4 regions of the Kocuria turfanensis genome follow, and region 2 is predicted to be linked to each of the others. Evidence: riboswitches for the same ligand, from Rfam matches in the RefSeq annotation. Region 2 holds a riboswitch; each other region holds the start of a gene.

Region 1 (5,001 bases), 240 kb from region 2:
GCTGACGCCCCACTGCGGAGCCTGCGGAGCGTCCGCGATCGAGGGGTTCGACGACGGCGGCCCGGCCGGGCCGCCCTCCGGTGCCGGCGGCGCCGGGGCCGCCGGTGGTGGAGGAGCAGTCGGGGGAGAGGCGGGCGGCAGCGTCTCGCCGGAGAGCACGGGCCCGTCCTCGCGGTGGCCCTTCTCGGCCTCCGTCAGCAGGGTCACGAACCGCTCCAGCGACTCCGAGCCGTCGTACTCGCGGGCCAGGAAGCGCTCGGCGCGGCGGCGCACCACCCGGTAGACACGCCCGTCGTCGGGGATCGAGAGGTCCCGGGCAGCCTGCGCCACGGCCAGCGGGGGCTGCTCGGGCAGCGGGTTCGTGCCCCACTCCAGCAGCCCGGTGAGCAGCGGCCGCTCGAGGACCGAGGCCATCGCCGCCCGGGCGCCGGGCACGCGGGTGAGCTCCAGCAGCCCGCTCGGCGGGGCGGAGGGACAGCCCGGGACGTCACCGGGCAGCCGGGCCGCCCGCTCGAGCCAGAACGTGTCGCCGAAGAGGGTGGCCAGCAGCACGGCCGCCGCGAGCCGGTCCTCGCCGGGCGCGGCGTCCTCCGGGGCGCCCTCCTCCCAGTGGCTGCCCAGCGCTCGCCGGGCGGGCTCGCCGGCCAGCCGGACGCGCAGCTGCACGTCCTCCGGGCCGCGGGCGGTCTGCGCGGGATGCTCCACCGCGTGCCGCACCTGCGGGTCGAGCTCGGGGTCCATGGGCCACTCCTCCGTCGTCGTCCGTGGGCTCCATGCTCTCAGACGGGGCTGTGCGGCGGCGGGGAGCCGGTGGGGAGTTGCGGCCGGGCGCGCCCGGCGGACGTCCCCGCGCGGCGTGCCGGGCAGGAAGCGTGCCGGGCAGGTAGCGCGCCGGTCGGGGAGCGTGTCAGGCGGGGAGCAGACTGCGCAGCTGCCCGGCGGCCAGGCGCGGGTCCGGGGCCTCGGTGACCGCCCGGACCACCACGGCGCCGCGCGCCCCGGCGGCCAGCACCTCGGGGAGGCGCTGCTCGTCGATGCCGCCGATGGCGAACCACGGCACGGGCACCACCGCCGGGTCGGCGTCCAGCCGGGCCTCGGTCAGTGCGGCGACCTCGCGCACGAAGCCCAGGCCGGTGGCGGGCCGGCCCGGCTTGGTGGGGGTCTCCCACACGGGACCGGTGCAGAAGTAGTCCACGTCCGGGTCGGCCAGCGCGGCCCGGGCCTGGCCGAGGTCGTGGGTGGAGCGGCCGATCAGCACGTCGGGGCCGAGCAGCTGCCGGGCCTGGGCGGGGGTGAGGTCGTGCTGGCCGGCGTGGAAGACGTCGGCGCCCACGAGCGCGGCGAGGTCGGCGCGGTCGTTGACGGCGACCAGGACGCCGTACTCGGCGGCGACCCGGCCCAGCAGGCGCAGCGCGGCGATCTCCTCGTCGGTGTCGATGCTCCTGTCCCGCAGCTGGACGATGTCCGTCCCGCCGGCGCAGACGGCGTGCAGGAACTCCTCGAGGTCGCCCTGCGCGCGGCGGGCGTCGGTGCACACGTACAGCCGGGCGGCGAGGAGCCGGTCCGTGCGTGTCATGCGCAGCTCGGAGGCGGCGGGAGCGGGGGTGTCCTGGGTATGCTGGGTCACACGCTGAATGATAGGTCAGCGGTTCTGCGGGAGCCCCTCGGGGGCTGAGAGGGCGTCCGGCGCCGACCGCCACACCTGATGCGGGTCATGCCGCCGTAGGAAAGGACGATGCCGGTGACATCCGTGCCCTCCGTTCCGATGTCCGCCGCCCAGCACGTGCGGGCCGACGTCGCCGTGGTCGGGGCCGGGGTGGTCGGCCTGGCCACGGCCTGGGAGCTGCGCCGCCGCGGCCGCTCGGTGGCCGTGGTGGACCCCGAGCCCGGCGCCGGGGCCAGCCGGGCGGCGGCCGGGATGCTCGCCCCGGTGAGCGAGGTCCAGTACCAGCAGGAGCCGCTCTATCCCCTCATGCTCGCCTCGGCCGGCGCCTACCCGGCGTTCGTGGCCGCCGTGGAGGAGGCCGCCGGCGGCTCGGTGGGCTACCGCGCCACCGAGACGCTCGTGTGCGGCGTCGACGCCGCCGACCGGCAGGCCCTGGCGGACCTGCGCGAGCTCCAGCTGCGCCACGGCCTGGCCGTGGAGCCGCTCCCGCTGCGCACGGCCCGGGCCCTGGAGCCGGCCCTGAGCCCGCGGCTGTCCGCCGTGCACCGCATTCCCGACGACCACCAGGTGGACCCCCGCCGGCTCGTGGCCGGACTGCTCGCCGCCCTCGTCGCCCCCGAGCTCCCCACTCCGTCCGGGTCCTCCGCAACGGACGGCCCCGACGGCGGGCCCGCCCGCCTGGTGCACGACCGCGCCACGGGCCTGCGCCACGGCCCCGACGGCGCGGTGACGGGCCTGCGCCTGGCCGACGGCGGGATGGTCTCGGCGGCGGAGACGGTCCTCGCCCCCGGCACGGGTCTCACCGACCTGGAGGGCCTGCCCGGGTCCTGGCGGCCGCCGCTGCGCCCGGTGCACGGGGACATCCTCCGCACCCGTCCGCCCGCCGGGGCGCCCGCCCTGCTCGAGCGCACCGTCCGCGGCCTGGTCCACGGGGTGCCCGTCTACCTGGTGCCCCGCGACGACGGGACGGTGGTGATCGGGGCGACCTCCCGCGAGGACGACCTCGACGGGATCAGCGCCGGAGGCGTGCTCCGGCTGCTGCGCGACGCCCAGGCCGTGGTCCCCGGCGTCGCCGACCTCGAGCTGGTCGAGGCCATGGCCCGTGCCCGGCCCGGGACCCCGGACGACATCCCGTACCTGGGCCGCGTCCGCGGCCCGGAGGGAGATCCGGTGCCCGGTCTCCTGGTCTCCACGGGCTACTTCCGCCACGGCGTCCTGCTCGCCCCGCTGGCCGCCCGCCTCGCCGCGGAGCTGGTGCTCGGCGCGGATCCGGGCGCCGACGCCGAGCACCTGGCCACCACCGACCCGCACCGCTTCGACCGCCCGGTCGAGGCGCCCGCCGCGGACCCCGCGACCGGTTTCCGCACCCCGAACAGGAGCACCCGATGACCGCCATCACCCTCAACGGCCGCCCGCACGTCGTCGGCGGGGACACCACCGTGGTGGACCTCGTGGCCGAGACCGTCGGGCGGCCCCTGGGCCCCGACGGCGCCCCGCTGGACGGCCGCCGGCTGGGCGTGGCCGTGGCGGTGGACGCCGCCGTGGTCCCGCGCAGCCGCTGGGGCCGCACCCCCGTGGCCGAGGGACAGTCCGTCGAGATCATCACCGCCGTCCAGGGAGGCTGACATGACCCACCCCGCACCCCGCGCCGCATCCCTGGTGGACCCGCTCGTGCTGGACGGCACCGAGCTGTCCTCCCGGCTGATCATGGGCACCGGCGGGCTCAGCTCGCTGCACACCCTGGAGCAGGCCCTGCTCGCCTCCGGCACCGAGCTGACCACCGTGGCGCTGCGCCGCTACGCCCCCGGCCGCGGCGACTCGCTGTTCGCGATGCTCGAGCGCAACGGCATCCGGATCCTGCCCAACACCGCCGGCTGCTACACCGCCCGGGACGCCCTGCTCACCGCCGAGCTCGGCCGCGAGGCCCTGGAGACCGACTGGGTCAAGCTCGAGGTCATCGCCGACGAGGACACCCTGCTGCCCGACGTGGTGGAGCTGCTCGACGCCACCGAGCAGCTCGTGGCCCGCGGCTTCCGGGTCTTCGCCTACACCTCCGACGACCCCGCCGTGGCCCGCCGCCTGGAGGACCTCGGCGCGGCCGCCGTGATGCCCCTGGGCGCGCCGATCGGCACCGGGCTGGGGATCCTCAACCCGCACAACATCGAGCTCATCACCTCCCGGGCCTCGGTGCCCGTGGTCCTCGACGCCGGGATCGGGACCGCCTCCGAGGCCGCCCTGGCCATGGAGCTGGGCTGCGACGCCGTGCTGCTGGCCAGCGCCGTGACCCGCGCGCAGGACCCGGTGGCCATGGCCACCGCGATGCGCCACGCCGTGGCCGCCGGGCGGCTGGCCGCCGGCGCCGGGCGGATCCCGGCCCGCCGGCACGCCCTGGCGTCCTCACCGATGGCCGGACGGATCGACACGGACACGCCCGCCGGCACGCCCGACGACGGGCCGGGCGCCGACCCGGCGGGCGTTCCGCGCGGGGACTGGGCGCCCGTGGGGCAGCGGCCGTGAGCCCGCTGCCCCCGCTCGTGGAGCCCGGCCCCGAGCTGACCCGGGCGGAGCTCGAGCGCTACGCCCGGCACCTGACCCTGCCCGGGATCGGCCCGCTCGGCCAGCGCCGGCTCGGCAACGCCCGGGTGCTCGTGGTCGGCGCCGGCGGACTGGGCGCCCCGGCCCTGCAGTACCTCGCCGCGGCGGGCGTGGGAACGCTGGGGATCGTCGACGACGACGTCGTGGCGGTCTCCAACCTGCAGCGCCAGGTGGTGCACCGCACCGCCGACGTCGGCCGGCCCAAGGCGGACTCCGCCGCGGAGGCCGTGGCCGCCCTCAACCCGCTCGTGCGGGTGCGCACCCACCCCTGCCGGCTCACCGCGGACAACGCCGTGCAGATCCTCGGCGAGTACGACCTCGTCCTCGACGGCGCGGACAACTTCGCGACCCGCTACGTGGTCGGCGACGCCGCCGCTCTCACCGGGATCCCCTGCGTGTGGGGCTCCATCCTGCGCTTCGAGGGGCAGGTCAGCGTCTTCTGGGCCGGCCACGGGCCCACCTACCGGGACCTCTATCCCGAGGCGCCGCCGGACGGGGAGGTCCCCAGCTGCGCCGAGGGCGGGGTCTTCGGCATGCTCCCCGCCACCGTGGGCGCGGTGATGGTCACCGAGGCCGTCAAGCTGATCACCGGCACCGGGGAGCCCCTGCTCGGGCGGGTGCTGCTGCACGACGCCCTGGCGATGACCTGGCGCGAGATGCGCCTGGACCCGGACCCGGACGCCGCCCCGGTCACCGCCGTCGCCGAGCCCGAGGCCGTCCGCCCGCTGCCCGGCGGCGGG
Region 2 (5,001 bases):
GGTGCGCGCCGCCCTGCGCTAGGGCATGTCTCCCGGTAGTGCCGTGAGCCGGACAGCGATGGTGCGCAGCACGGCCCCGCCGCGGTAGGTCGGCGCGACTCTGTCGCAGCGTGTCGCGAGCCCGCGCCATGGCCTGAAGGCGGTGCAGGATCGTGCCACGACGTTGCGGCCCTGGTCGTCCTCCGGGTCGGAGGAGGGCGGCCGACCGCCCTGGGATCACGGCGCTTCCGGTGGCCCTGCCGGCCGGCGGGCCCGGAAATCACGGCGGTGACGCCCCCGGCCCGCAGGTGAGGGCGGACGGCGCGGAAGGAGCAGGCCTGGTCACCGCGCAGGTGCTGCGGGCCGGGTCCGGGGACGGCCCGGCCCGTGACGGGCCACCCGCAGGCCGGCCAGGAGATGGGGCACCATCGGGGCGTCGCCGGTGAGGTTCGCGGCGTGCTGACGGGCCCGGTCGACGGTGGAGTCCACCGACACCGCCCCGTCGATCAGTTCCATCTTCGGCGCATCGGTGAGCAGCGCGGCCCGGACCCGGTCCCGAGTTCCGTCGGCGTTGCAGCGGCCGCGCCGCTCCCACCCGGCCGGCGGCCGTCATCAGCTCGTCCTGACGGAGCGCACCAGCCCGACCGACAGGTGGTGCAGGTGCTGCACAGCCGGGTCAACTATTGACGCGTGCACGAGTACCTCACCGCAGCAGATGGCCCGTGACGCCTGTGAGGTCCTGGGTCGCGCAGCGGTGGAATCGGGGTCGACTCCGCTTACGGCAGGTAGTCGGGGGCAGGCTCCAGGCCGAAGAACTCCTCCATGGTGTCGACCTCCGGGTCCGCGAGAGCCGCTTCCTGCATGTCCCGGACCAGGTCATGACCGACGTAGCGAATGTGCCAGGGCTCGTAGGCGTAGCCGGTGACGGCTTGATTGTCCTCACCGTCCGGGTAGCGGATGATGAACCCGTACTCCCCGGCGTGCTCGGCGACCCACGCCCCGACCGGGGTGTCCTCGAAGCAGTCCTGCAGCGCGCACACCCCGGAGGCGTTGCCCACGTCCATGGCCAGCCCGGTCTGGTGCTCGCTGTGCCCCGGGCGAGCCGCGATGGTGTCAGCGGTTTCCTGGCCGTACTGCTGCACGTAGCTGTCGTAGAGACTGGCCTGCGTGTCGTAGGAGCGATACCCGCTCACGGCCACGATGTTCACCCCGTCGGCCTTGGCGGCGCGGACCATCTTCTTGTACGCCTCCGCCGCATCGGACCGCATCCGTTCGGCCTGAATACGACTGAGCGGCTTCGGTACGTAGGTCTGCGGGTCCAGCGGGCGGTGCTTGTTCACCACCACCGTCAGGCTGGAGGCCGAGTCGATGTCGTAGGTCGTCCCTGTCGCGACCGCCGCCGATGGCGCCATCAGCCCCGTCGCCAGGCTCAGTGCTGCCGCCCCACCGAGAAGTCCACCGAAGTTCCTCATCATGTCTACGCCCCCACGTGTCCAGGAAAGATCCGCCTCAGCGTAACTGCACGACCCCCGTGATATGTGCTGTGTGACACTGTGACGAGCCCCGGGAGCACTCACACGAGGGGCGGGTGGCGGTGATCATGACCGCGCCTTCCGGAGTGCATGTTCCACCAGGTCGCCGTGCCGGGTCACGGAGAACTCCTCCAGGTCCAGGCCCGCACCCACCCGGAACCGCACGCCTTCCGGCGGACAGGCATGGACACGCAGGGCCCCGATGCTGCGCAACGGGTAGGTCCCGTGATCGCGTGTGGAGCACTTCAGCTCCCGACGGACCAACAGCAGCCGTGAGGTCGTGACGAGGACAAGGGTCCGCTGGCCTCGCCACCATCCCGGCGCCACCACGTGCACGGTCTCGGCCGGATCCAGCAACGCCTCGGCCCGTCGCAGGTGCTCACGCATCGAGACCCGCTGGATCACGCCCCAGTGCCGGCAGGCAGCGATGAGGTCCTCGCGCACGATCAAGCCCTTTCACCCGGCGTCAAGCGGATCGGAGCACCGCATGAATCTCCGACTGCTGCCCCAGCCAGGCCTCCCCGGAAACGATCGGTGGACCGTTCCCGAGAAGAGTTCTCCCCCACTATGGAGAGGAGTCGTAACAGATGTAAAGGCACCTCCGGTGGGTCACCTTGCGTCCTGCCGCGTGCCCGGTCGAAAAACCGTCTCCCCGCCCAGCCACTACCGGTCACCGTCGTGGTGACCCGGGAGTCGTCGACGCCTGATGGCCCCTGCTGAGCCGCAACCACCAGGTGGTCGGTGCGAAACCCCGCCAGCACCAGGTGCATGACCGCAACCATTTCCGGCGTGGTCCCGCGGAGGGGTGTGCCCGATCTCCACTGCGGCTCGGCGATGTCGCCGCTGCGGGCGGGGCGCCTGGGCCGTACGGGGTCGGAAGGCGAACTTCGCCCTGTCGTCTCCGGTGGCGGCCACCGTTCCCGGACCGTGGAGCGCCTCGCGGGACCTCGGACTGCTCCGGTAGGCAGGTCATCGGCGTTGCCGCGATCGACTGCGCTGTGCCGATGGGAATGGGGGGCTGTTCGTTCTCGGCAGAGCGTGTACGGTCGGAGCAGTGACACGGGGTGCCGGTTCCATCCGGCTGAGATGACACCCGTCGAACCTGATCCAGTTCGTACTGGCGAAGGGATGTCCTCTCAGGCCGGGCCGTTGCCGGGCCTGCATCTTTTCGCCCTGATCCTCAGGGAACCTCATGCAGATCGCAGAGCAGATCGTCCTCGTGACCGGCGGGGCCCGCGGCCTGGGCCGCCGCATCGTGGAGGCCTTCGCCGCCGAGGGCGCGCGGGTGGTCATCAACTACCGATCCAGCTCCACCGCCGCCCAAGAGCTCGTGAGCCGCTTCGGTCCGCAACGGGCTGTGGCCTTGCCTGCTGACGTCACCGATCCCGGGCAGGTGTCGGCCATGCTCGAGCGCACCCGGGAGCACTTCGGCGCCCCGGTCACCACTGTGGTGAACAACGCGCTGGCGGACTTCTCCTTCAACGGGGACGCCCGCTCGGGTGCGGCGGAGATCGGCTGGGACGAGTTCACCAGCCAGTTCTCCGGCAGCGTCCGGGGGGCGCTGAACACGATGCAGGCGTGCCTGCCGGGAATGCAGGAGCAGGGGTTCGGGCGGATCGTGAACATCGGCACCAACCTGTTCCAGAATCCCGTCGTCCCGTATCACGACTACACCGCGGCCAAGGCGGCCCTGCTCTCCTTGACCCGGACCCTGGCCAAGGACCTGGGTCAACACAACGTCACGGTGAACATGGTCTCCGGCGGGCTGCTGCGCACCACCGACGCCAGCGCGGCCACCCCTGAGGAGGTCTTCGACCTCATCGCCTCCTCCACCCCGCTGGGCCGTGTGACCACCCCGGAGGAGTTCGCCGACACCGTCCTGTTCTTCGCCTCGCCCTGGGCGCGGTCGGTCACCGGGCAGAACCTGGTGGTCGACGGCGGACTGGTCATGGGGTGAATCGGGCACTCATGAGCACGCACCGGCAGCTGCACCTCAACGCCTTCCTCCTCGGCGCCGGCCACCACAGCGCGGCCTGGCGGCGCCCCGACTCCCCCGCCGAGCAGCTGGGGGACATCTCCTACTGGGAGCGGCTGGCCCGCACGGCCGAGCGCGGTTTCTTCGATGCCGTGTTCTTCGCCGACGGCCACAGCACCGGCGACGTCGCCTCCGGGCCCCGGTGGTTCCTCGAGCCGCTGACCGCCCTGTCCGCCATGGCCCGGGCCACGGAGCGGATCGGATTGGTCTGCACCATCTCGACCACCTTCTTCACCCCGTTCCACGCCGCCCGGATGCTCGCCTCCCTCGACCACATCAGCGGCGGGCGGGCGGGGTGGAACGTGGTGACCTCCATGTTCGACGCCGAGGCCCGCAACCACGGGCTGGAGGCCATGCCGGCCCGACAGCAGCGCTACGCCCGGGCCGAGGAATTCGTGCAGGTCACCCAGCAGCTGTGGGACTCCTGGGCCGACGACGCCGTACTCGTCGACCGGGCAGGGCTCTACGCCGACCCCGCCCGGGTCCGTCCGGTGCACCACCACGGCGAGCACTTCCAGGTGGACGGACCACTGACCGTGCCGCGCCCGCCGCAGGGCAGACCCGTGCTCTTCCAAGCCGGGGCCTCCGGCCCCGGACGGGATCTGGCCGCCCGGTACGCGGAGGCGATCTACGCGGTGGCCTACGACCTGACCGCCGGCCGCGACTACTACGCCGACGTCAAGGCCCGTATCACCGCGGCCGGGCGGAACCCGGAGGCGGTGGCGGTGATGCCCGGGCTCGTGACCTACGTCGGCTCCACCGAGCAGGAGGCCCGGGCCCAGCGGGCCGCGGTCGACGCGCTGCTGCCCACCGCCCAGTCGCTGGCCCAGCTGAGCACGTTCATCCAGCAGGACTGCAGCGGATGGGAACTCGACGCCCCGGTCCCACCGCTGCCTCCGCTCGAGCGGTTCGGCGGCCCTCAGGGCCGCTACGCCACGATCCTGCGGATCATCGACGTGGAACGGCCCACCGTCCGACAGCTGCTGGGCCGCCTGGCCGCCGGTGGCGGGCACTGCACCATGGTCGGCACCCCCGAGAGCATCGCGGACCGGATCGAGCACTGGTTCCGCTCCGGAGCGGCCGACGGGTTCAACCTCATGCCCCCGACCCTGCCGGACGCCCTCGACGACTTCGTCGACCACGTCGTGCCGGAACTGCAGCGCCGCGGCCTCTTCCGCACCGACTACACCGCCCATTCACTCCGCGGGCACCTGGGGCTCCCCCGCCCCGCCCGCGGAGCACCGGCATAGGGCCTGTCCTCTCCATCGTGGGAGGGGTTCTTCGACGCCGGAGGCATGTCCCGTGCGGCTGTGCTGAGCGATGACCGATGGGCACGGATCCGGCCTCCCTGGCCGTTCTCCGACGGCAAGAGAGGCCGGCCGCTGCGCGACGACCGTCCCGTGGTGGAGGGCACCCGCTGCCCCTGCCGGTGCGGGACCGCCTGGCGTGACGTCC
Region 3 (5,001 bases), 350 kb from region 2:
GAGGTCGGTGGGATCGGTGCTGAGCACGACGAGCAGGCCCGACAGCGCCAGCGCGAGCCCGCGCAGGGCGATCGCCGCGCCCGCGGCGACCGAACCGGCCGAGATCTCGGTGATCCCCAGGTCGAGCAGCACGGGCCCGGAGTCCTCGGCGAGCAGGGCCGTGCCCCATCCGCTCACGAGTGCTGCCAGGAGCAGGGGCCAGGCCCGCAGCAGCTGCGCCGGCGGGCGCCGCCCGGCCAGCGTCAGCAGCAGCACCTCGCCCAGGAGCACGATCCCCGACGTCACGGGATCCGCGCTGAGCAGCAGCGTCACGGTCAGGGCCAGGGCGCCGGCCAGCTTCGCCACGGGATGGGCGCGGCCCAGCAGGGAGCACCGGGCCGCCGGACCGATCGCGGGCGCGCTCACCGCACCTGCTCCGTGGCCGGGAGGATCCCCGGCGCGGGCGTGCCCGGCTCCATCGCCGGGCCTCGTGCGGGAGCACCGGATTCCGCCACCGCATCCCTTGCGGGAACACCCGGATCCACCACCGCGCCCCCTGCGGAAACACCCGGCACCCCCACCGCGCCCCCTGCGGAAACACCCGGCTCCAGCAACGTGTCCGGCGCGGAGGTGCCCAGCTCCAGCACCTCGGCCCCGAGCGCCCGCACGAAGTCCTCGTCGTGGGTGACCGCGAGCACGGCCGTGCCGGCGTCCACGACCTCCAGGAGCAGGTCCACGAGCTCGGCCCAGGTCAGGGCGTCCTGGCCGAAGGTGGGCTCGTCGAGCACCAGGACGTCCGGGTCGGTGGCCAGCACCGTGGCCACCGACAGCCGCCGCTTCTCGCCGCCGGAGAGGGTGAACGGGTTCGCGTCCGCCAGGTGGGTCAGCCGCAGCCGGTCGAGCAGCTCCTCCGTGCGGCGGTCCCGTTCGGCCGCCGGGGTGCCCGCCAGCCGGGGTCCGAGCTCGAGCTCGGCCCGCACGGTGGCGCACAGGAACTGGTGCTCGGGCTCCTGGAAGACCGTCCCGACGCGGGCCACCAGGTCCGGCCCGGCCCACTCCAGCGGGTCCGGTCCGGCACCGCGGGCCAGGGGCGAGTGCGCGGTCACGGTCCCGCGCACGGGCGCGAGCAGGCCCGCCAGCGTGAGCGCGAGGGTCGACTTCCCGGCGCCGTTGGCGCCCGTCACCGCGAGCGCCCGGCCCCGGAGCAGGTCCAGTGCGACGCCGGTCGCCGCGACCGGGAGGTCCCGGCCCGCCGCGGCATCGCTCAGCGGACGGCCGCGCCGCCGCGCCCGGCGCCGGGCGCGCAGCTGCCGTGCGGAGGGCTGGGTGCGCGAGACGGCCAGCGCCGACGCGCTGAGCAGCGGCTCCGCCTCCTCCCGGGGACGCGCGGGCGCGCGGGTGGGCGGGACCCGGCCGGGCACCCAGACCCCGTCGCGGCTCAGCTCGTCGGCGGCCTCCCCCAGGACCTGTGCCGGGGACCCGTCGTGCGTGATCCCCCCGTCGCGGCCGAGCACGACGACACGGTCCACGACGTCGGCCCACACCGCCACACGGTGCTCCACGACCACGAGTGTGGCCCCGCTGCGGTCCAGGCACCGTGCCACCGCGTCCCGGACCTGCCGCACCCCGGCGGGGTCCAGGTTCGCGGTGGGCTCGTCGAGCAGGAGCAGCCCCGGGCTCATCGCCACGGCACCGGCGAGCGCCAGGCGCTGCTTCTGCCCGCCGGACAGGGCGGCGGTGGGGTGGTCGAGCGGCAGGGGCAGCCCCACGTCGTCGAGGGCGGCGCGGACCCGCGGCCAGATCTGCTCCCGGGGCACCGCGAGGTTCTCGAGGCCGAAGGCGGTGTCGTCCCCGATCCGGGACAGCACCACCTGGGACTCGGGGTCCTGCTGCACGAGCCCGGCGCGTCCCCGTGCCCGGTCCGGGTCCGTGCCGTCGAGCAGCAGCTCCCCGTGGAGGGAGAGCCCGTCGTCGTCGTGCAGGACTCCCGCGAGGGCGTGCAGGAACGTCGACTTGCCCGCCCCGCTCGGCCCCAGCAGCAGCACCCGCTCCCCCGGCTCGACCACGAGGTCGATGCCCTGCAGGGCGGGGGCGTCCCGGCCGGGGTGGTGCCAGCCGAAGCCGCGGGCCTCGACGCGGGCCCCCGCGGCGGTGGGCGTACCGGGAGGGCGCACCGCCGCGGCGGTCATCGTCGTGCGGCCCGGCCCGAGGCCAGGCCCTGCAGCACGCCGGTGGCTGCGAGCGCCTTCACCACGGCCCACATCAGCAGGCCGGCGAGCACCGCGCCCGAGAGGGCCGCCAGGACCACGTAGACCACCTGGTGTCCGAGGGCCCACTCGTAGTTGTAGATGATGCTCTCGTTGACGCCCAGGAAGATGCCGCTGACCGCGCCCGCCGCGGCGGCCACCGCGGCGTTGTAGCGGCGGTAGCGCACCGCGGCGAAGACCAGCTCGGCCCCGATGCCCTGGATGAGGCCGGACAGGATCACGGTCCAGCCGAAGTGCGTGCCCAGGAAGCCCTCGATGACCGCGGCGAGCAGCTCGCAGAACAGCGCGGCGCCCGGCTTGCGGATGATCAGACCGCCGAGCACGCCGGCCACGAGCCAGCCGCCGGCGATCAGCCCCACGGCGGGCGGATAGGCCACCGCGGCGGCGCCGACCACGGGGTAGAGCAGGTTCGACCACGCCCAGAAGACGACCGCGCACACGGCGGCGAGGACGGCGGCCACGACGATGTCGACGACCCGCCAGGACGAGGCCCCGGACGCACGGTTGCGGCCGGCGGGACGGTGCGTGGTGGTGTTCATGGTGCGTTCCTCCTGGGCTCAGCGAGCCATCGGTGCCAGGAGGGGAAGGGTCCGCGCGGACACGGCCGGAGCTCACGTCCGCGAGCCACCCCTGAGGTGCTCGACTCCCTTCGCCGGTGCTAACCGGAGCAGGTTCGAGGGTCTGCGGTGATCCGCACTCTCAGCGCTGTGCCGCCGTTGCCGGCGGGGTGCGCTCCCCTGTCGTTTCAGTGGCACCGAGTCTACCCCTCCCCTGGCCGCACTGCCGCACGCGCTGTCACCGGGACCGTCCCCCGCGCTGCCGCCAGGACCGTCACCGGGACCGTCGCCCGCACTTCCGCCAGGACCGTCACCGGGACCGTCCCCCGCGCTGCCGCCAGGACCGTCACCGGGACCGTCGCCCGCACTTCCGCCAGGACCGTCACCGGGACCGTCGCCCGCACTTCCGCCAGGACCGTCACCGGGACCGTCGCCCGCACTTCCGCCCGGGCTGCCGACCGCACGTCAGCCCTTCCGTCCATGCCGCGGCGCGTCCACCGGACGACGAAGGGGCCCGTCCGTCCGGGCACCGATGCGGTGTCCGGACGGACGGGCCCCCTCGCGAGGTGGCCGCCGGGGATCAGACCTCGGCCTGGCTGGAGGCCTTGGGGTTGTTCCGGGGCTTGTTCTCCATCTTCGCCACCTGGCGGGAGATCGCGACCTTGATCACCGTGCCGACGAGGCCGGTCACGAGCGACCATATGATGATGCCGGTCCACGCCTCGTCCGGGTCCGGGTTCTTGGCGGGGGGCGGGTCCCCCGTGATGCGCGTCCACGCGGCACCGAGCACCTTGTGCGAGAGCGCCACGCCGCCCAGCGAGAGGCCGGTGCCGGCGAGTTCGAGGATCTTCGTGTTCATGGACTGCTGCTCCTTGTCGTCGGGGCGGCGCGGATGCGCCCGTCGATCGTGCCCAGCCTAACGCGTCCTCCCGGATCCGTCAGTCTGCTGTCCGTCGGCGCGCTGCCCGTCCGCGTTCGGCGGCTCGGTGAGGATCGAGTCGCTGAGGGCCGCGTCGCTGAGGGCCGGCTCGGCGGGAGCAGGCTCGGCCGCGGCCGGTTCGCCGCCGCCCCGCTCGCCGGCACGGTTGAGCACCTCCTGCAGGTCGTCCTGCGTGAGGGTGGCCCGGTTGAGGTGCTTGGTGCGGTAGGTGGAACGTCCGACCATGTGCGCCGAGACGGGCACGGTGAGCAGCTGGAAGACCCAGCCGAGAATGATCAGCGGGATCATGACCGGGTCCCGGTTCTCCAGGGCGACGGCGGTGAGCATGAGCAGCAGCCCGAACACCTGCGGCTTGGTCCCCGCATGCATGCGGGTCAGCAGGTCCGGGAAGCGGACCAGCCCGATCGCGGCGGCCAGGGACATCAGCGCTCCGAGGACCAGGCACACGGCCGCGGCGGCGTCCAGGACGGTGTCCAGCACGGGGCTCACTTCCCGTGCTCGGCGGTCTGGGTGGCGAAGCGCGCCACCGTCACGGCGCCGATGAACCCCACCAGGGAGACGATCACCATGAGGATGAGGTTGTTGAGATGGCCGTGGTAGGCCATCTCCACGGCGAGCGACGCCGCCACGATGGCCAGCAGGACGTCGGTGGCCACCACCCGGTCCAGCAGCGACGGTCCCTTGGCCAGCCGGTACAGGGTGCCCGCGGCGGCCGCGCTGAGCAGCACGGCGGCGACGGCCACGGCGATCTCCATCACGGGCGGTCCTCCTCGGTGGTCTGGGGGGTCTCGGTGGCCTGGGGGGTCTCGGCGGTCCCGGTGGGGACGTCTCCTCGCCGGCCGCCGACGATCTGCTGCCCGGCCGTGACCGGGGAGCTGATCGCCGCGCTGTCCCGCTGCTCGGCCTCCGCCCCGCCTCCGCCGCGCCGTTCGGCCCGCAGAGCGGCGAGCTCCTCCCGTGTGCCCATGATGCGGATCCACGCGGCCTCGACCTGCCGCGCCGACCGCCGGAAGGACTCGGCCTCCTCGGGGGTGCGGACGTTGAGCGCGTGGAAGTAGAGGGTGGACCGGGCGCGGTCCACCTCCACGAGGATGGAGCCGGGGATCAGGGCCATGGTGTGGCCGGTGGCGGTGAGCAGCAGGTCCGAGCGCGTGCGCAGCTCCACGCCCACGACCGCGCTGCGGGCCCGCGGACCCACGAGGATCGCCACGAGCATGACGTCCACGCTGGCCTTGGCGACCTGCCACACGAAGGTCAC
Region 4 (5,001 bases), 1.1 Mb from region 2:
ACCCACGACATCAACCGGCTGCGGGCCCAGTGGGAGCAGATCCAGGAACGGGCGAGCTCCACCAAGACCCTGGCCCCGGAGATGCTGTACGCGGAGCCGGACCTGACCATCAAGACCGTCCGCGACGTCTTCAACGAGGACTTCACCACCATGGTGGTCCAGGGCGACGAGGCGTGGGACAACATCGAGGCGTACGTGACCTACGTCGCGCCGGACCTGCTCGACCGGCTCCAGAAGTGGGACGAGGACGAGGACCTGTTCGTGAACCAGCGTGTGGAGGAACAGATCGAGAAGGCTCTCGACCGCAAGGTCTTCCTGCCCTCGGGCGGCTCGCTCGTGATCGACCGGACCGAGGCCATGACGGTCGTCGACGTCAACACCGGCAAGTTCACCGGCTCCGGGGGCAACCTCGAGGAGACCGTCACCAAGAACAACCTGGAGGCCGCCGAGGAGATCGTGCGGCAGCTGCGGCTGCGGGACATCGGCGGCATCATCGTCATCGACTTCATCGACATGGTGCTCGAGTCCAACCGCGACCTCGTGCTGCGCCGCCTGGTGGAGTGCCTGGGACGGGACCGCACCAAGCACCAGGTGGCCGAGGTGACCTCCCTCGGGCTGGTGCAGATGACCCGCAAGCGGATGGGCACCGGCCTGCTCGAGGTGTTCTCCGAGCCCTGTGAGCACTGCGCCGGCCGCGGCGTCGTCGTGCACGACCACCCGCTGGAGGGCCGCACCGGCGGCGTCCCGGGCGAGATCCGCGACCAGCGGCCCAACCGCACCGACCGCAAGCGCAGCCGCCGCGGCCAGGGCGAGCAGCAGCCCGCCCGCCCGGAGGCCCGGACCGCCGAGCCGGATCCCGCGGAGAAGGCGAAGGCCGAGGCCGCGCGCACGGCGTTCGCGACCATCGCGGCCGCGACCCACCACGAGACCCCGGAGGAGCCGGAGACGCCCCGCGCCGAGGAGCCGGCCGCCCCGGCGGAGTCCCGCCCCGAGGGCTCGGGGCGCTCGCGGAAGAAGCGCCGCGGCAAGCGCAGCCGCAACCGCGGCCAGGGCGCGGAGACCGCCGCCGAGCAGCCGGAGACGGAGGAGACCCGACCCCCGGCCGAGCCCGCGCCCGCCGTCGAGGAGCCCGCAGCCGAGCAGGGCTCGCGCCTGACGATCAAGGGCGAGGTCATCGAGCTCCCGCAGGGCCACGCGCCCGTCGCCGAGGAGCCCGCCGAGGCGCCCCGACTGAGCCTGGACTCGCTGGCGGAGGCCTTCGACCAGCGGGCACCGGAGCAGCGGACCGCCGCGCCGGCGGACGACGCCGGTGCTCCCGCGGCCGAGCCCGAGGACGAGAGGGCCGAGCCGGCGCGGACCCCCGCCCGGGAGCGGCAGGCCACGAGCCAGGCCCCGGCCGTGCCCCCGACCGGGCCCTCCACCGGGACACCGGCTGGGACGACGGCCGAGGCGCCCGCGGAGCCGGCGCGTCCGCGCCGGCGCTCCCGCCGTGCCTCGGCCCCGGCCGCCCGACCGGGGGAGGCCCAGGTGACCGCCGGTCAGGCGGCCGCCGCCGAGGGCGGGCGGCACGAGGCGACGACCGCCGCGGAGCTTCCGCAGCGCGCTCCCGCCGGCCACGGGCCGACCGTCGTGGGCGTCGGTGTCAAGGCCGAGGACCTCACCAGCGGCCGGCCCGCCGGCCAGGGCTGAGCGCCAGCCCGCCGACGCACCCCGAAGGACCCCGACCCGCCGGTCGGGGTCCTTCGCCGTCGCGGGACCGGTACTCCTGGTCACGGCAGGGCCCGGACTCGTGCCGCCCTCCTGCCGGGTTCCCGGGCCGTCACATGGCCCGATCCTCTGTCCGGCCCTGCAGGAGCGGGAGTAGCGTGGTCGCACCACACGCGGGCGGCCCGACCGGGCGGACCCCCGGCCCGCAGCGCCGAGGGGATGGCCATGAGCAGCAAGCAGATCGTACTCACCGCCGGCACCGACCTCTTCGGACACCGGGATCCCTCGGCCCTCGACCGGTACTGGGCCCCGGACTTCCGGCAGCACTCCGCCCTCGGGGCCGACGGCCGGGAGGGGCTCCGCGCCGTCCTCCAGCAGCTCCCCGAGGACTTCCGGATCGACAACCTGCGCATGCTCGAGGACGGGGACATGGTCGCCGTCCACTGCGTGTACCACGGCCTCGCCCCGGAGCCCCTGGTGGCAGTGGACGTCTTCCGTGTGGCCGGCGACCGCCTCGCCGAGCACTGGGACGCCTACGCGCCGCTGCCCGGCGGCGCCGCCGGCGCCCACCGGATCGACGGCCCCCGGCAGGTCACGGACCACGAGCACACCGCGGCGAACAAGGCGCTGATCACCGAGTGGGTGCACGAACGGCTCCTGGGCGCCGACCGGGAGGCCCTCGCGGAGCTGGCCCGCGACCCGCGCTACGTCGAGCACGGCGCCGGCCCGGGCGCCCGGCTCGCCCGGCACGCCCTCCACCGGGTGCTCGGCGAGGGCGACTTCGTCCTCACCGTCACCGAGGGCGTGCTCGAGCCCGACGGCGAGGCCCCGGAGCACGGTGACCGGCGCCCGGCAGGCTGCTACGACCTGTGGCGGGTCGTCGACGGACGGATCCTCGAGCACTGGGAGGTCGTCCAGCCCGTCCCGGAGCGGATGCCGCACGGCAACGGATTCTTCTGACCGGGCGGCCGCCTCGTGCGGCGGTCCACGGCCGGATCCGGCCCCGCCGCGCCCGGCACCGGCCGGCGGCTAGACTGGCGGAACACCTGACACGGGGTGCCGCGCGAGCGGCTGAGATCACACCCGTCGAACCTGATCTAGCCAGTACTAGCGAAGGGATGTCGCTGATGCGCGATGCCGTACCCCCGCCCGCCCGCACCGCAGGAGCCGAGGGGGCGCCACCGGACCACGCGCTCGCCGAGGACGCCGCCACGGCCCTCGAGGAGCTGCGCACCGCAGCGCCGCTGGTGCAGTGCATCACCAACACCGTGGTCGCCAACGTCACCGCCAACGTCCTGCTGGCGGTGGGCGCCTCCCCGGCCATGACCGACATCCAGGGCGAGGGCGGAGTCTTCGCGGAGCTCGCCGACGGGCTGCTCGTCAACACCGGCACACCCACCGCCGAGCAGCGCGGGGCCGCCTACGAGGCCGTCGGCGCCCGGCAGCGGGCCGGCCGCGCATGGGTGCTGGACCCCGTGGCCGTGGGCGCCCTGCCCGTGCGCACCGCACTGGCCCGAGACCTGCTGCGGCACCGGCCGGCGATCGTGCGCGGCAACGCCTCGGAGATCATCGGCCTCGCCGGCGGCGCCGGAGGGCGGGGCACGGACGCCACCCACGGCGTCGACGCCGCCCGGGACGCCGCCGCCGTGCTGGCCGCGCAGGCCGGCTCGGCCGTGGCCGTCTCCGGTCCGGTCGACCTCGTGCGCGCCCCCGACGGGGGCGTGGTGCGCGTGCCGCACGGCACGCCGCTGCTGACGCGGATCACCGGCGGGGGCTGCGCCCTGGGCGCCCTGATGGCCGCCTTCACCGCCGTGCGCGCCGACCCCGCCGCGGCGGCGACGGCCGCCACGACGGTGTACACCCTGGCGGCCGAGGACGCCGCCGCCGACTGCGCCGGCCCCGGGTCCTTCGCCGTGGCCCTGCTGGACCGGCTGCACGCCATCACGCCGGAGCAGCTCGCCGCCCGGGCGGAGCTCGTGCGCGAGGAGGGTGCCCGGTGAGCGCCCGTCTCGATCCCGCCGCCCTAACCCTGCACCTCGTGACCGACACGGCGCTCAGCGCCCCGCGCAGCGTGCCCGACGTCGTGGCGGCCGCCGTGGCCGGGGGAGCCACCATGGTCCAGGTCCGGGAGAAGCACGCCCCGGCCCGGGACCTGGTGGCCCTGCTCGTGGCCGTCGCGGAGCGCGTGGGCCGGGACGTCCCCGTGCTCGTCGACGACCGCGCCGACGCCTACCTGGCCGCCCGGGCGGCCGGCGCGCCCGTGGCCGGGGTGCACGTCGGCCAGAGCGACCTGCCCGTGGAGCTGGCCCGGCGGATCTGCGGGCCGGACGCGGTGCTGGGCCTGAGCGCCGCCACGGCGCCGGAGCTCGACGCGGCCGCCGCCCTGCCCCCGGGCACCGTCGACTACCTGGGGGTCGGCGCCGTGCGCGCCACCCGCACCAAGCCCGACCACCCCGAGCCGCTGGGCGTCGAGGGGTTCGCCCGTGCCGCGGCCCGCACCGCCCTGCCGTGCCTGGCGATCGGCGGGGTGCGGGTCGAGGACGCCGCGGCCCTGCGTGCCGCCGGGGCGGCGGGGCTGGCCGTGGTCTCCGGCATCTGCGCCGACCCCGACCCCGCGGCCGCGGCCGCCCGCTACGTGCGCGCTTTCGGCCGCGTCCCCGAGGAGGTGGCCCGATGAGTCCCCGGGTGCCCCGCGTCCTGGCCGTGGCCGGCACCGACCCCACCGGCGGGGCGGGACAGCACGCGGACCTGAAGTCGATCGCGGCGATGGGCGGCTACGGGATGAGCGCCGTGACGGCCGTCGTGGTGCAGAACACCCTCGGGGTGCGCGGCGTGCACGTCCCGCCGGTGGAGTTCCTCGCCGCCCAGCTGGACGCCGTCGCCGAGGACGTCGAGATCGACGCGGTGAAGATCGGCATGCTCGGCTCCGTGCCGGTGATCGAGACGGTGACCCGCTGGCTCGAGGACCACCGGCCGCCGGTGGTGGTGCTGGACCCCGTCATGGTCGCGACCTCGGGCGGGCGCCTGCTCGAGCGGGAGGCCGAGGACGCGCTGCGCGCGATGCTCCGCCACGCCGACCTCGTCACCCCGAACCTGCCGGAGCTGGCGGTCCTCGCCCAGGAGGAGATCGCCTCCTCCTGGGCGGAGGCCCTGGCGCAGGGCCACCGGGTGGCCCGGGCCCACGACACCCTGGTGCTCGTCAAGGGCGGGCACCTCACCGGGGACCGCACCCCCGACGCCCTCGTGGGCCCGGACGCGCCGGAGCCCCTCGTCGCGTTCGACGGCGCCCGGGTG

What was found. A riboswitch is a leader RNA that binds a small molecule or an ion and turns the genes downstream of it on or off. The one in region 2 is predicted to bind thiamine pyrophosphate.
Region 1: linked by a shared signal. The riboswitch ahead of AYX06_RS09740 (FAD-dependent oxidoreductase) and the one ahead of AYX06_RS08625 (3-oxoacyl-ACP reductase) in region 2 are both predicted to bind thiamine pyrophosphate.
Region 3: linked by a shared signal. The riboswitch ahead of AYX06_RS06960 (ECF transporter S component) and the one ahead of AYX06_RS08625 (3-oxoacyl-ACP reductase) in region 2 are both predicted to bind thiamine pyrophosphate.
Region 4: linked by a shared signal. The riboswitch ahead of thiM (hydroxyethylthiazole kinase) and the one ahead of AYX06_RS08625 (3-oxoacyl-ACP reductase) in region 2 are both predicted to bind thiamine pyrophosphate.

The regions. Positions count from the first base shown of each region.
Region 1 is NZ_CP014480.1:2,100,181-2,105,181, reverse strand. It holds gene AYX06_RS09750 (hypothetical protein) at 1-741, opposite strand, end outside; gene thiE (thiamine phosphate synthase) at 908-1,576, opposite strand; TPP riboswitch at 1,644-1,746, shown strand; gene AYX06_RS09740 (FAD-dependent oxidoreductase) at 1,736-3,055, shown strand; gene thiS (sulfur carrier protein ThiS) at 3,052-3,291, shown strand; gene AYX06_RS09730 (thiazole synthase) at 3,293-4,183, shown strand; gene moeB (molybdopterin-synthase adenylyltransferase MoeB) at 4,180-5,001, shown strand, end outside.
Region 2 is NZ_CP014480.1:1,861,048-1,866,048, forward strand. It holds gene AYX06_RS08610 (hypothetical protein) at 1-22, shown strand, start outside; gene AYX06_RS19740 (hypothetical protein) at 322-495, opposite strand; gene AYX06_RS08615 (M15 family metallopeptidase) at 756-1,391, opposite strand; gene AYX06_RS08620 (hypothetical protein) at 1,578-1,955, opposite strand; TPP riboswitch at 2,562-2,657, shown strand; gene AYX06_RS08625 (3-oxoacyl-ACP reductase) at 2,704-3,468, shown strand; gene AYX06_RS08630 (LLM class flavin-dependent oxidoreductase) at 3,480-4,796, shown strand; gene AYX06_RS20940 (transposase) at 4,842-5,001, shown strand, end outside.
Region 3 is NZ_CP014480.1:1,514,339-1,519,339, forward strand. It holds gene AYX06_RS06950 (energy-coupling factor transporter transmembrane component T family protein) at 1-405, opposite strand, end outside; gene AYX06_RS06955 (ABC transporter ATP-binding protein) at 402-2,168, opposite strand; gene AYX06_RS06960 (ECF transporter S component) at 2,165-2,785, opposite strand; TPP riboswitch at 2,874-2,995, opposite strand; gene AYX06_RS06970 (DUF4235 domain-containing protein) at 3,384-3,662, opposite strand; gene mnhG (monovalent cation/H(+) antiporter subunit G) at 3,720-4,223, opposite strand; gene AYX06_RS06980 (monovalent cation/H+ antiporter complex subunit F) at 4,229-4,501, opposite strand; gene AYX06_RS06985 (Na+/H+ antiporter subunit E) at 4,498-5,001, opposite strand, start outside.
Region 4 is NZ_CP014480.1:759,018-764,018, reverse strand. It holds gene AYX06_RS03485 (Rne/Rng family ribonuclease) at 1-1,689, shown strand, start outside; gene AYX06_RS03480 (nuclear transport factor 2 family protein) at 1,933-2,667, shown strand; TPP riboswitch at 2,750-2,843, shown strand; gene thiM (hydroxyethylthiazole kinase) at 2,835-3,707, shown strand; gene thiE (thiamine phosphate synthase) at 3,704-4,384, shown strand; gene AYX06_RS03465 (bifunctional hydroxymethylpyrimidine kinase/phosphomethylpyrimidine kinase) at 4,381-5,001, shown strand, end outside.